3 regions of the Phyllobacterium sp. SB3 genome follow, and region 3 is predicted to be linked to each of the others. Evidence: riboswitches for the same ligand, from Rfam matches in the RefSeq annotation. Region 3 holds a riboswitch; each other region holds the start of a gene.

Region 1 (4,199 bases), on a different contig from region 3:
TTTCAAATGTCACCGCGTTCATAGCGACCGCGCCGGAACACACCCCGTGCTCAGGCTTGGTGACCGGATCTGGCAGGTCTCCTGACTTCCGGATCATTGCAAGCTCTTCCGCCTTCCCAATCGCGCCGTTGCGCTTTCAGTGGCATATGGAAGACCGCTTCCCGGTTACAGTTGCGGGGGCAGCCACGGATTAGGCCCCGAAATGGGTCATCCTCACCGTGTTCCCTTTTAATCCGCATATAATTGCGGAACCAGTTCCATATTCTGGATAGCAACTGTGCAGGAACCGGTCAATCGCGATACAATTTTAGGGCGGGATAGACTGCGGCAGAACATCCGCCTTTCACTCTTCGACTTCCTCAAACGGCTTCTTGAGCAGATAGGTATCCATGATCCAGCCCTTTTGAGCACGGGCCACATTGCGCAATCGCTCGATATCATCCACGACCTCGCGTAGCTTGCCAGACATGAGAATCTCATCCTCGGTGCCGATATAGGCGCCCCAATAGATATCGACATCCTCATGGAGATTCTTGAAAGCCCCCTCGCCGTCGAGCATGACCACGACGCTTTCCGAATTATTCGGAAAGCCTTCCGCCAGCTTTCGCCCTGTCGTGATGGTGATCGACTCGCCTATGCGATTGAGCACGACCTTGTGCTTGGCCGTCAGCGCCTGAATGCTGGTAATGCCGGGAATGACATCATACTCGAGTTCGAAATTGCCCTTGGCGTTCAATCTGTCGAGAATACGGATCGTACTGTCATAGAGCGATGGATCACCCCAGACGAGGAAAGCACCGCATTCATCGTCGCCCAGCTCCTCCATGAGAAGATGTTCATACGTCGCCTCAACCTTGTCATGCCAATCGGTGACACTCGCGCGATAGGTGGATGAGGGCTTTTGGCGGATCGGCGTTTCAAAATCCACCATGCGATAATCGGGATCGGTAATGAACCGCTCACAGATTTCACGGCGAATGCGCGACAATTGCTCCTTCTCCGCACCCTTGTCCGGAATGAAAAACACATCGACCTGATTGAGAGCGTTGACAGCCTGTATGGTGACGTAATCCGGGTTGCCAGCGCCAATCCCGATAATGAGCACCTTGCGTTTCACTGGGCCGCACGCGCAACCGGCGTCGCCGCCAGTCCCTGCTTCTCTTCAATCAACGCACAAAACAGATCATGCAGCCGTTTCGCTCCTGCGTACTTGCCCGCATAGGCTTCAAGCTTGATGACCTCGCTGCTCGCAGCAGCCACGATATCGACGCCCCGCGGGCGGGACAGCAGCCATGCGAAGAACACATCTTCCGGTGCACTGGATGCATCCACGGCAGGCGGATTGTTGTGTTGGCTTGTACTGGCGCCGAGAGACATGCTTAACCCCGATTGCTGGGGGCAAGGGTCGAGCGCGAAGATTGCATATAGTCAGCCTGCGGCAAACCATTGCAAGCGACACACCGGGACACCCCGCCCGTGGACGTTCATCATGTTTCGGCAGGTCTCCTGGCTCACAGGTCGGTGCGGCTGTCTGGCCTTCCCGGGAAATCCCAGTGACCTTTTGCCTGAACTGATTCAGGCGACAGCAACTCGCTGTTTACAGTTGCGGGGGCAGCGCCGGCATTGGTGAAACTCACTTCACCGGCTTCCCTCTTAGCTCCCGGTCTTGCGACACGGGAGAACCGGAACAATCACATAAGAGCCCAGCATGGCCATAGAGGTCAACAGGCAGGCGCAAAATTAACCGGGAAAATCGGACACCGCCCGACCTCTGCACGAGTATACAGGCAATAAAAATGGCGCAGACAAATGCCTGCGCCATTCCAGAGCCTTTCTTGTTTAAATAGAAACAGTTCTGTTTCTTGGATGGTGAGACAATCCACGCGAAAGGTGGCGAGGTCGATGTTTATCCATCGTCCGACGCCGCCTGACAAAGTGGTTGGCCACCAGCCGGAAACCCAAAGGGCCGGGTGAATTTGGGCCAAATCCATCGTACTTCAGCTTCGCCCGATGGATAAACATCGATCTCGCTAAATCCCTCGACCTTGTCCAAAATTCCTACCGGCAGAACGATTCTATTTAAGCAAGAAAGGCTCTAGATTATTCAGACCAGATCAAGCGGCCAGAACTTCTTCCGCATCTTCCGGAACCTCGGAGATTGTCCGGAGAATCTGCGAAGCGATCTGGTAAGGATCGCCCTGCGAGTTCGGACGACGATCTTCCAGATAACCGCGATAGCCGTTGTTTACAAAGCTGTGCGGAACACGGATCGATGCGCCACGATCAGCGATTCCGTAGCTGAACTGGTGGATCGACTGAGTCTCATGCTTGCCGGTGAGGCGCATGTGATTGTCCGGCCCGTAAACAGCGATATGAGCAGCGCAATTTTCTTCAAATGCAGCCATGACTTTTTCGAAGTAATCCTTGCCGCCCACTTCACGCATATAGGTGGTGGAGAAGTTTGCATGCATGCCCGAGCCGTTCCAGTCGGTATCGCCGAGCGGCTTGCAATGATACTCGATATCGATGCCGTACTTTTCCGTCAGGCGCTGCAAAAGATAGCGCGCGATCCATACTTCGTCGGCGGCCTTCTTGGAGCCCTTGCCGAAAACCTGAAATTCCCACTGGCCCTTCGCCACTTCGGCATTGATGCCTTCATGGTTGATACCTGCATTCAGGCAGATGTCCAGATGCTCTTCAACGATCTGACGGGCGATATCGCCAACATTGCTGTAACCGACGCCGGTGTAATAAGGGCCCTGTGGAGCCGGGAAGCCTGTCTCCGGGAAGCCGAGCGGACGGCCGTTCTTGTAGAAGAAATATTCCTGTTCGAAACCGAACCATGCGCCATCATCGTCAAGGACGGTGGCGCGGGTATTGGAAGGATGTGGCGTCTTGCCATCGGGCATCATGACTTCGCACATGACGAGAACGCCGTTCTTGCGCTCGCTGTCCGGATAGAGCGAAACAGGCTTCAACACGCAATCGGAGCTTTTGCCTTCAGCCTGCAGGGTAGAGCTTCCATCGAAGCCCCAGAATGGCAATTGGTCCAGCGTCGGAAAAGTATCGAATTCCTTGATCAGCGTTTTGCCACGAAGATTCGGCGAAGGGGTATAGCCATCAAGCCAGATGTATTCGAGTTTATATTTTGCCATTCCGTTTCTCTCATATTGTTTGTGCAAAACCGGTTGCGAAGCCTGCACGAGAGTGTGCAGTTCCGCAGATAAAATTAACAAAGCAAACAGCGTGCCAATTCAGGTGATATCTCGGCAATTATTTGAGAAATAGGTTAGCCGGAGTATTTTTCCGCACTTTTTGCGGCGTCCTGCCGCAGCCGCCAGATTTATAAAACTGCTTGGGCCACTTCGACCTTACATTCCTCTGATGCAATTTTAGGCAAGTGCAGAAATTCTGGGCAGACCGAAGCGCAAATATCTATCCGCGAATTGGGAACCAATAGCTGTGCTACGGGGTTCAGTCATCTGGAATGAACTGAATGGAGAATGGTTATGGAAAGTGCCGGAATCGGGTGGATCGCAGCAATCATAATAGGCGGTGTTGCGGGCTGGCTTGCTGAGATGTTCATGAAAAGCAACATGGGCATCATCATGAACATTATCCTCGGAATCGTTGGGGCGATTATTGCCAACGCGATTCTTTCCTTGGTCGGTGTCGTTCTTACCGGCTGGCTTGGCTATCTCATTGCGGGCTTTATCGGGGCCTGCATATTGATCGCCGTTGCACGGATGTTCAGGCGAACCGCCTGAGCTAATGAGCGACCGCAGCGAGTATCGCCTCGCTGCGTATCTCTTCGGTCAATTGTAGCCGCATCTCGGCAAATTCGGGTGCGGCTTTGACCGTGTAATGGCGTGGATGCGCCAGAGGCACCGGCGTAATCGACTTGATGCGCCCGGGCCGCGCCGACATCGTAACGACACGCGACGCCAGAAAAATCGCTTCTTCGATATCATGCGTGACGAAGATCACCGTCTTCTGTTCCCGTTCCCAGATGCTGAGCAGGAGTTCCTGCATCAACCCGCGTGTCTGGTTGTCCAGCGCTCCGAATGGCTCATCCAGAAGTAGAATTTTGGGATCATTCGCCAATGCCCGCGCGATGGCCGTGCGTTGCTGCATGCCACCGGATAATTGCTTGGGCCAATGGTTTTCAAACCCCTTTAGCCCTACCTTGTCGATATAGG
Region 2 (4,199 bases), on a different contig from region 3:
GCTTCAAAAGGACGTAATCCTCGCAATCGCCGACAGCATCCGGATAGGCCCAATATTCCTCCACGCCGTAGATTTCCATGTCGGTCAACGGCTTGATTTTCTGATTGTCACTGCTGTTAACGCTGACGATGAGCTGCCAAAAATCATGATTCATCGTTTCGGGCATCACATTGCGGCTTTTTACGCTGCATTCCGCAGGAAGTCTTTTGCAGAACTCGTAATGGCCGATAGGCTGCGATGTCATGCCGCCAGTTTGCATGAAAGGCTCAGCGGCAGATGCGGGATTTGTGCAGAATGCAGCAGCGAAAAACGCGAGGGCAAAGCCCAAGGATTTCATTTTTTTGAGTGCTGCGAACATTCTTTACTCCAAACCCGACTACCGATCGTTAACAAAACGTTAATGTCGGAGTGGACCATGAGTCAATCACAATGGCGCCACGGTCCTGCCATTGTTAATATATGGTTAAAATTTGAGCTTTCGCATTCCCACAATAGGATGATGCAATCCCAAGGTTCCCAAATTGCTTCTCCAACCACTATTGGAATGGTTTTTGGATTGATTGTTTGCAACGACAGGTTGCTCAACAAATTGATATTGTTAGGACTTTTTGAAATGGAGATTTTGATCGGCTACAATGCAAGCAATATTGAACCCAAATAACTTTGCCAAAGAGCTAAATCGTAAGGATTAATCATTGATACGCATCAGGGGGCAGCTTCACTTCGTATTGGTGTTTCAGCTCCGCATGATCGTTAACCAAATAGGGCAGGCCATGCGGCACCCAGACAAAGGGCCCGTTGACCCTTTGTCTGTCAATGCGCTTTCAGTGAGGTGTCAATTAACGGATATGACATCTCCATTGCGGCGATCAATGCTGACTTCTATGTCATTACCACGCCGATCCAAGCCTTCGATTACATAACGGGAACGTGTTTTTCTGACATCATCGACCGTTCGTACGCCTTCACTTTTCGCTATGCGCACCGCTTGGCGCTCGCTGATCTCATCGCGGCGATCCCGTTCTCTGCGATCACGGCGATCCATACGTTCCGGTTCGACCAGACGCACGCCATTGGGGCCTAACTGAATGGTTTGAGCGAAACTCTGTGGCACTGCGGTGAGTGCCATAAGAGATGCGGCACCGATAATAATAAACTTCTTCAACATGGCTTTCTCCTTCCGAGTAGCAATCAATTCCCCGGCCATGTTGAAGAGAACGCATCGTAGGCGATAGCGTTCCCTTCATGATGTTTCGCATTCCAGCCTTCGCCAGAAGCTGGCTATTCCAGCGCGAACGAACCTGTCTTGATTTCTCCAGCCTTGTGATAGGTATTCATCACTACGCCCGTCGTGGAGGCTCTTGAATTGACGAGAGTAAGTGCGCCGGGTTTCGCATCTCCGCTAAAGAAGGCTTTGCCCTTGCCAAGTACAAGCGGGAAAACCCACAGGTTGAGTTCATCGATGAGATTATTGGCAAGCAAGACATGGATGAGTTGGCTGCTGCCTTGAATGAGCAAATCCGGGCCATCGGACTGGCTGAGTTTGCGCACTGCCCCGGGAACATCTGCACCTAAGGTCACGGTATTCTCCCAGTTCACCGTGTTCGGTGAAGAGGTCGCAACATATTTGGTGGCTGCGTTGAACTTGTCAGCAATCGGGTCGCCCTTCTCAGCACGAGGCCAGTGATCTGCAAATATATCGTAGGTTCTACGACCGAGCAGAAGATCGAAAGGCGTACTCATGCCTTTGCTCATGACCTCTCCCATCACTTCGTCCCAGTAGTGAAATGTCCAGCCGCCATATTTAAAGCCGCCATCCGTGTCCTCCTGAGGGCCACCCGGCGCTTGCATAATGCCGTCAAGGGAAAGGAAGGTTGTTGCAATGATCTTTCGCATTCCGAAGTTCCTCTGTTTGGTTAGTATGCAACTAGGACGAACGAGCCTCGACCTTGCCGACACCACCCTCGATTTTTTCTGGACTGAAAGTGATCAGGCCTCCCACATACCCGGAAACCGGTTGTGTTCGGAGATATCACACTGTCGCGCCTGTGCTGTCGGAAGGTCGCAATCCACGCACTTCTTTGTGTCAATTGATGCTTAAATCATCATACTCACGGTGCTGCTTCGGTGACGGGGCTGATAATTGGGAAGCTGGTCTTAAGTCCAGCGCTGCCCCCGCAACGGTAGCGAAGCGTAATTTCCGGCGGATCACCACTGGCCTCTTGAGGCCGGGAAGGTGCCGGAAGAGTCGAGTAGGACAGCTTCGAAGCCCGGAAACCAGCCATGAGCTGAGATGACTCGACTGATTGCGGTGGGCAATCAAAGGGATAATAGCCTTGCGAAGCCCCTCCTGGCCTATCAAACGCAGTGCTACTCTCTTTAAGTTTTCCACCCAGAAAGGTCGGGCCTGCGAAGGTCGCGTTCGCGCGATCTTCGCAACACATTCGAAGTCGTGACGGCGAGGAGCGCTATAGACGTCACGACAGGATCTGAGTTCGAACCACAGACGGGACGGTCTGTCCTGATTTCCACTTAAGTCCATCGTGCAAGTACAATCCAAGGGAGGATACCGTAATGAGCAAGAACAGAGGCGTGGTCTATGTCGGCCCCGGCAGGGTAGAGGTGCAGGACATTGCCGATCCAAGACTGGAGGCGCCGGACGGACGCGCAATTGGCCATGCTGTTATCCTCAAGGTGCTATCGACCAATATTTGCGGCTCCGACCAGCATATGGTTCGTGGCCGCACCACGGCGGAGCCCGGCCTGGTGCTTGGCCATGAGATCACTGGCGAAATCATCGAAAAGGGAAGCGACGTCGAGATGCTGTGCGTCGGCGATATTGTTTCGGTTCCGTTCAATGTCGCCTGCGGCCGCTGCCGCACTTGCAAATCGCAGGACACGGGTGGGTGTCTGCCTTACAGTCAATCCGGCGCGTGCGGGTGGTGCCTATGGCTATGTCGATATGGGTGGATGGATTGGCGGGCAGGCTCGCTATGTCACTGTGCCTTACGCGGATTTCAACCTTCTGAAGATTCCTGACCGTGACCGTGCCATGGCAAAGATGCGTGATCTCACCATGCTTTCGGATATTCTGCCGACAGGCTTCCATGGGGCTGTGAAAGCCGGGGTGGGTGTCGGTTCGGTGGTTTATGTCGCGGGTGCAGGGCCAGTTGGTCTGGCCGCAGCCGCTTCGGCGCGCATTCTAGGCGCTGCGGTCGTCATGATTGGCGATTTCAACAAGGAACGACTGGCTCATGCGGCCAAAGTCGGTTTTGAGCCAATAGACCTTTCAGCCAGTGATCGCCTCGGTGATATGATTGCGCAGGTGACTGGCAGCAACGAGGTGGACAGCGCCATTGATGCCGTGGGCTTTGAGGCTCGTGGACATGGTGGCGGCGAGCAGCCTGCGGTGGTACTCAATCAGATGATGGAGATCACGCGCGCGGCAGGTTCCATCGGCATTCCGGGGCTTTATGTGACAGAAGACCCGGGCGCGGTGGACAGTGCCGCCAAGCATGGCAATCTCTCACTGCGTTTCGGCCTTGGTTGGGCGAAGGCGCAATCCTTTCACACAGGCCAGACCCCGGTGTTGAAATATAATCGCCAGCTTATGCAGGCTATCCTTTATGACCGCCTGCCCATTGCCGATATCGTCAATGCGAAGATCATCTCGCTGGAAGAAGCAGAACAGGGCTATGAAAGCTTCGATAAGGGCGCAGCACAGAAATTCGTGCTCGACCCGCACGGCGCTCTCGGTCAGGCAGCATAGAGCCTCCCAAGCTCATGTCGTGGCCCGCTCCGATTGGAGCGGGCTTTTTTTATGACGCATCACGGACCAGCAGCCAGAGCATGTAAAGCCCGCCTATGCTGACGGTGACAATTCCGACGGGCAGGCTGAATGGACTGAACAGGTGCTGCGCAACAGCATCGGCTCCAAGCAAAAGTACGGCGCCAGTACAGGCTGAAGCAGCAAGCGTCATGGATCGCGTCCGGCAAAGGCGCTGCGCAATCTGCGGGGCAGCAAGGGCGATGAAGACCACTGGGCCTGTAGCAGCAGTTGCAGCCGCAACCAACATTACGCCCACTATCATCAGCCAAAGACGCGTTGAACCCACAGACAGGCCGAGAGCCCCGGCCATATCGTCCCCCATCTCCATCATTCGCACACGGCGTGCCAGACCAAGACACAAGCACATGCC
Region 3 (4,199 bases):
GATTGGCGGAAGAAACTCATTATACACTCTCCGTAATGCGGGAGGTTGAAACAGGATCGGCAATAAGCAGGCGTGGGTCGCGTGCCAGCCACAATTTAACAGTCAGCTTGTCTTTATCTTTAGGTTGCAATTCCATGCTTTCTTCCAGCATCAGCCCGGCCTCGGTCAGCCAGTCCTTTATCTGTCCGTCATGAAAACCCAGCCGCAAATGAGCATGTCTATCGCGAAGAAATTCAAGCTCGTGCGGGGCAAAATCGACGATCAACATTCGACCCGAGGGCCGTAATGCCCTGGCAGCCTCGCGAATGGCTTCGGCCGGATTGTCAAGGAAGTGCAACACCTGATGGACAGTCACAAGGTCGAAAGACTCTTTATCGACCGGCAATGAATAAACATCGCCCTGACGCACCTGCGCATTCGCAACGCCCGATTTTTCAAGATTTGAGCGGGCAATCGTCAACATATCGCGATTGATATCAATCCCGACACCACGGACATACAGGGGTGCAAAAAGCTCAAGCAGACGACCTGTACCTGTTCCCACATCAAGCATTGCCTGAAAGGGCCGTGTACCTACGATCTTGGTCAGAGCCTCTTCAACAGCGCCGTCCGGAACGTGCAGAGAGCGGATCGCATCCCAACTCGAAGCATTTGCACTGAAATAGGCGGCCGCACGTTCACGGCGCTGCAGCTTCACGGAAGAGAGACGTTCAAGATCGCGTTCCAGCAGAGGATCGGAGCAATCCAGACGATCCAGCAGGGAACGGGCAATATCCCCGACGATCAGGGATTCCGCCAAACGGAAATAGGCCCACGAACCTTCCTGGTAGCGGTTAATCAGGCTTGCTTCAAACAGCAATTTGAGATGACGTGAAACGCGAGGCTGGGATTGACCCAAAATGGAAGTAAGATCAGAAACTGTGAGATCGCCACGTGATAGCAGGGCAAGAATACGCAGCCGGCTGGGTTCAGCCGCCGCTTTCAATGTATCAACCATCAGGTCCAGATTAAGATTGTGCCGATCCATAATCAATCCTCAAAAGATATAAAGATATGTTTATGTCATGACGGATAATTTAGCAAGAACTATTTGCCATTGACGACAATTTCTGGCGTGTCTGAAATAGATGGAAGAATCAAACAAGAGAGCTATCAATGAGTGCAGGAACGAACCGTCAGCGTTCCATCAACAAAGCGCTGACACTGCTTTTACCCGCTGTTCCCTACTCGGATTCGGAACCGATACGTGCAGCTGCAGGCGCACCCCACATGAAAACCTTGCCGCCGCCTATTGCTATCTGGCTCGCGGCGGTCGCCCATGTGCGACACCAGCATACAGACTATGACGCACTTCGCGACGAAGGTTACGATAAGGAGTCAGCCCGCTTTTTCGTCCTTGAGGCAATCAATCGCAAGCTGACGGAATGGCGGTCGACACGTCTTCTCGATCCAGATGAGGAAGACCCGAGTTGAAACCACGCCAGCCTTCTTCAAATATCAGGTTCTGAAGCGGAATCCTTTTGCGCCAGCCCTTTTTCTCCAGTTCCGGTACATCAAAAAGCTCTTCGACATAGCCAAGGCATAGGTAGGCGACGATCTCGATATGATCTGGAATACCCAGTATTTGGCGCATATCGCTATCGTGATATATACTTACCCAGCCAACCCCAATGCCCTCGGCACGAGCTGCAAGCCAAAGATTCTGGACAGCACACACAGTACTGTAAATATCCATTTGGCGATTATGCGTGCGGCCAAGCACGATCTTTCCACCGCGCGTGCGGTCGCATGTAATGCATAAATTAATTGGCGCTTTGAGGATGCCCTCAAGTTTGAGGGAAGCATAGAGCGCCTGGCGATCATCCTCGAACAAGGCCTTCGCTTCTTCATTGGCTTTAGAGAAAGCTTGATGCACCTGCTTCTTGCGGGCCACGTCCCGAATAGTAATGAAGTTCCAAGGCTGCATAAAGCCAACGGAAGGCGCATGATGCGCCGCATCAAGTAATCTCATCAAAACGTTGTCATCGATTTGTTTAGGCAAAAACTGATCGCGGACATCACGGCGGTTATAAATGACTTTATAAACGGCAGCTCTCTCATCATCAGAAAAATTAGCAGCTTGGACTAGGCCTTGCGAAATCTCGTGCATTGTTTGCTCCCAACAACGCTTGAAACCCTCACCGCTGTCCGCGCAGTTTGGGCTATGAGGTCCGGCCGGTCTTCTGACTCAGGTTCAACTGAACTGCGCGCCTTCCTGCAGCCTCTCGGCCACCGTGGCATAATGCGCAATCATCCCCGTTACAGCGTTGGGCACGTGCCGGATTTTCACCGGCTTCCCGATTCTCCTGCAATCTTCCAATTGCGGGCACCGGACCAGTTTCTATTCGCCACGAAAAAACTTGTCGCGCAAGCCTCAGGCTCTGTAAATCCATTGTTCGGGAATGCGAATGTCGACTTTTTCGCCAGCGCGTATAATGCCGGGCTTTTCAACCCAGGCCACGATGCCACGCGAGCGCTTTGACACACGTACGAAATCCAGCGCAGTCGTGGTCTCATCAGGCGTGTCGGCATGCGCAGCGATTGAACGACCAGCAATCTTGCAGGGAGCATTCTGTCCGTCGACCTTCAAGGTAACCCCACCTTCGAAAAACATGAGAGACCTCGGCGGCAGCATGGACAGTGACGGGATACCGGAAATGACCATGTTCCCGCCGATCCATTCGGCTTTAAGTTCCGGCAAGCCCATACCGGCGGCAACTTCTTCAAGCTCGTCAGTACCGAGAATTGAAAGATGCCGCTCATTGCGCATCACTGTTCCACGCGGATACCAAGGTTCGCGACCACCAGATTTGCGGGTTGGACCGGCATGGAAGTCACCTACGATACCCTCAAATGTTAGCTCCAGCGAATTCGTGGGCTTCGTAACAAAGTCATTCTCAAGCGCCTCAAACAGCCCGTTCACACGCCCGATGATTTTGCGTGATGGAAGTATTTCATCTTGATGGCCGAACAGATCAGTCATTGTTTGCTCCAAGGAGTTTTCTGCATTCTAGAAAAATCACTCGTCAAATCCAGCAAATATGTCTGATGCCAACGTCATAATGAATGATGGGAGAGCCTCTCGGCTCTCCCAGATAATCAGCGGGTCAATGGCTTGTAGCTGGGACGCTTGGGATTGACGCTATCCGGACCAAGGCGCCGAATCTTGTCATTCTCATAGTCTTCGAAGTTGCCTTCAAACCACTCGACATGGCTGTCGCCTTCAAAGGCGAGGATATGTGTCGCAAGGCGGTCGAGGAACATGCGATCATGGCTGATGATCACGGCGCAGCCTGCATATTTCTCCAACGCGTCCTCAAGGGCTGCCAAGGTTTCCGTATCCAGATCGTTCGTCGGTTCGTCAAGAAGAAGAACATTGCCGCCGGACTGAAGCATTTTGGCCAAGTGAACACGGTTACGCTGACCACCGGAAAGATTTCCAACCTTCTGCTGCTGATCCGTCCCTTTGAAATTGAACGCCGAGACATAAGCACGGGAATTCATCTCATGCTTGCCAAGCTTGATGATGTCAGTGCCGCCGGAAATCTCTTCCCAGACATTCTTGTCAGCTTTCAGATGATCGCGGCTCTGATCTACATATCCAAGGTTGACTGTCTCACCAACGCGAATGGAGCCGGAGTCTGGCTTTTCCTGACCGGTGATCATCTTGAACAGGGTGGTTTTACCGGCGCCATTTGGTCCGATAATCCCAACAATGCCACCGGGTGGCAGCTTGAAAGTAAGGTTTTCGATAAGAACACGATCACCGAAAGATTTTGTAAGGTTTTCAGCCTCGATAACAACCTGACCGAGGCGTTCGCCCGCAGGGATCAGAATCTGCGCATCCCCGGGCCGCTGGTCATTGGCCGCATCAACCAAGGCATCATAGGCTTTGATGCGCGCCTTTGATTTGGCCTGACGCGCCTTCGGACTAGCGGAAATCCACTCACGTTCACGTTCCAGTGCCTTCTGGCGTGAATCATCCTCGCGGCCTTCCTGCAGCATGCGCTTGGACTTTGCACCGAGATACGCAGAGTAATTGCCTTCGTAAGCAATACCACGCCCCCGATCCAACTCGAGAATCCAGCCAGTCACATTGTCAAGGAAGTAGCGATCATGCGTGATCAAAAGCACTGAGCCCTTATATTCACGCAGATGCT

What was found. Region 3 has a riboswitch for cobalamin ahead of bluB (5,6-dimethylbenzimidazole synthase). Riboswitches for the same ligand answer to the same signal wherever they lie in the genome.
Region 1: another riboswitch for cobalamin. It lies ahead of ABKW30_RS01190 (hypothetical protein); the one in region 3 lies ahead of bluB (5,6-dimethylbenzimidazole synthase).
Region 2: another riboswitch for cobalamin. It lies ahead of fdhA (formaldehyde dehydrogenase, glutathione-independent); the one in region 3 lies ahead of bluB (5,6-dimethylbenzimidazole synthase).

The regions. Positions count from the first base shown of each region.
Region 1 covers NZ_JBDYKI010000001.1:235,373-239,571, forward strand. Annotated here, with positions in the region: gene ABKW30_RS01180 (hypothetical protein) at 1-97, opposite strand, end outside; cobalamin riboswitch at 54-271, opposite strand; gene cobF (precorrin-6A synthase (deacetylating)) at 344-1,117, opposite strand; gene ABKW30_RS01190 (hypothetical protein) at 1,114-1,377, opposite strand; cobalamin riboswitch at 1,479-1,702, opposite strand; gene ABKW30_RS01195 (glutamine synthetase beta-grasp domain-containing protein) at 2,115-3,155, opposite strand; gene ABKW30_RS01200 (GlsB/YeaQ/YmgE family stress response membrane protein) at 3,510-3,767, shown strand; gene ABKW30_RS01205 (ABC transporter ATP-binding protein) at 3,769-4,199, opposite strand, start outside.
Region 2 covers NZ_JBDYKI010000001.1:713,469-717,667, forward strand. Annotated here, with positions in the region: gene ABKW30_RS03545 (transglutaminase-like cysteine peptidase) at 1-259, opposite strand, end outside; gene ABKW30_RS03550 (hypothetical protein) at 416-661, shown strand; gene ABKW30_RS03555 (PepSY domain-containing protein) at 836-1,168, opposite strand; gene ABKW30_RS03560 (dihydrofolate reductase family protein) at 1,282-1,896, opposite strand; cobalamin riboswitch at 2,098-2,301, shown strand; partial or broken gene fdhA (formaldehyde dehydrogenase, glutathione-independent) at 2,575-3,769, shown strand; gene fepG (iron-enterobactin ABC transporter permease) at 3,819-4,199, opposite strand, start outside.
Region 3 covers NZ_JBDYKI010000003.1:435,904-440,102, reverse strand. Annotated here, with positions in the region: gene metF (methylenetetrahydrofolate reductase [NAD(P)H]) at 1-20, opposite strand, end outside; gene ABKW30_RS13290 (metalloregulator ArsR/SmtB family transcription factor) at 20-1,027, opposite strand; gene ABKW30_RS13285 (DUF2293 domain-containing protein) at 1,156-1,473, shown strand; gene bluB (5,6-dimethylbenzimidazole synthase) at 1,406-2,149, opposite strand; cobalamin riboswitch at 2,195-2,388, opposite strand; gene ABKW30_RS13275 (molybdenum cofactor sulfurase) at 2,414-3,022, opposite strand; gene ettA (energy-dependent translational throttle protein EttA) at 3,139-4,199, opposite strand, start outside.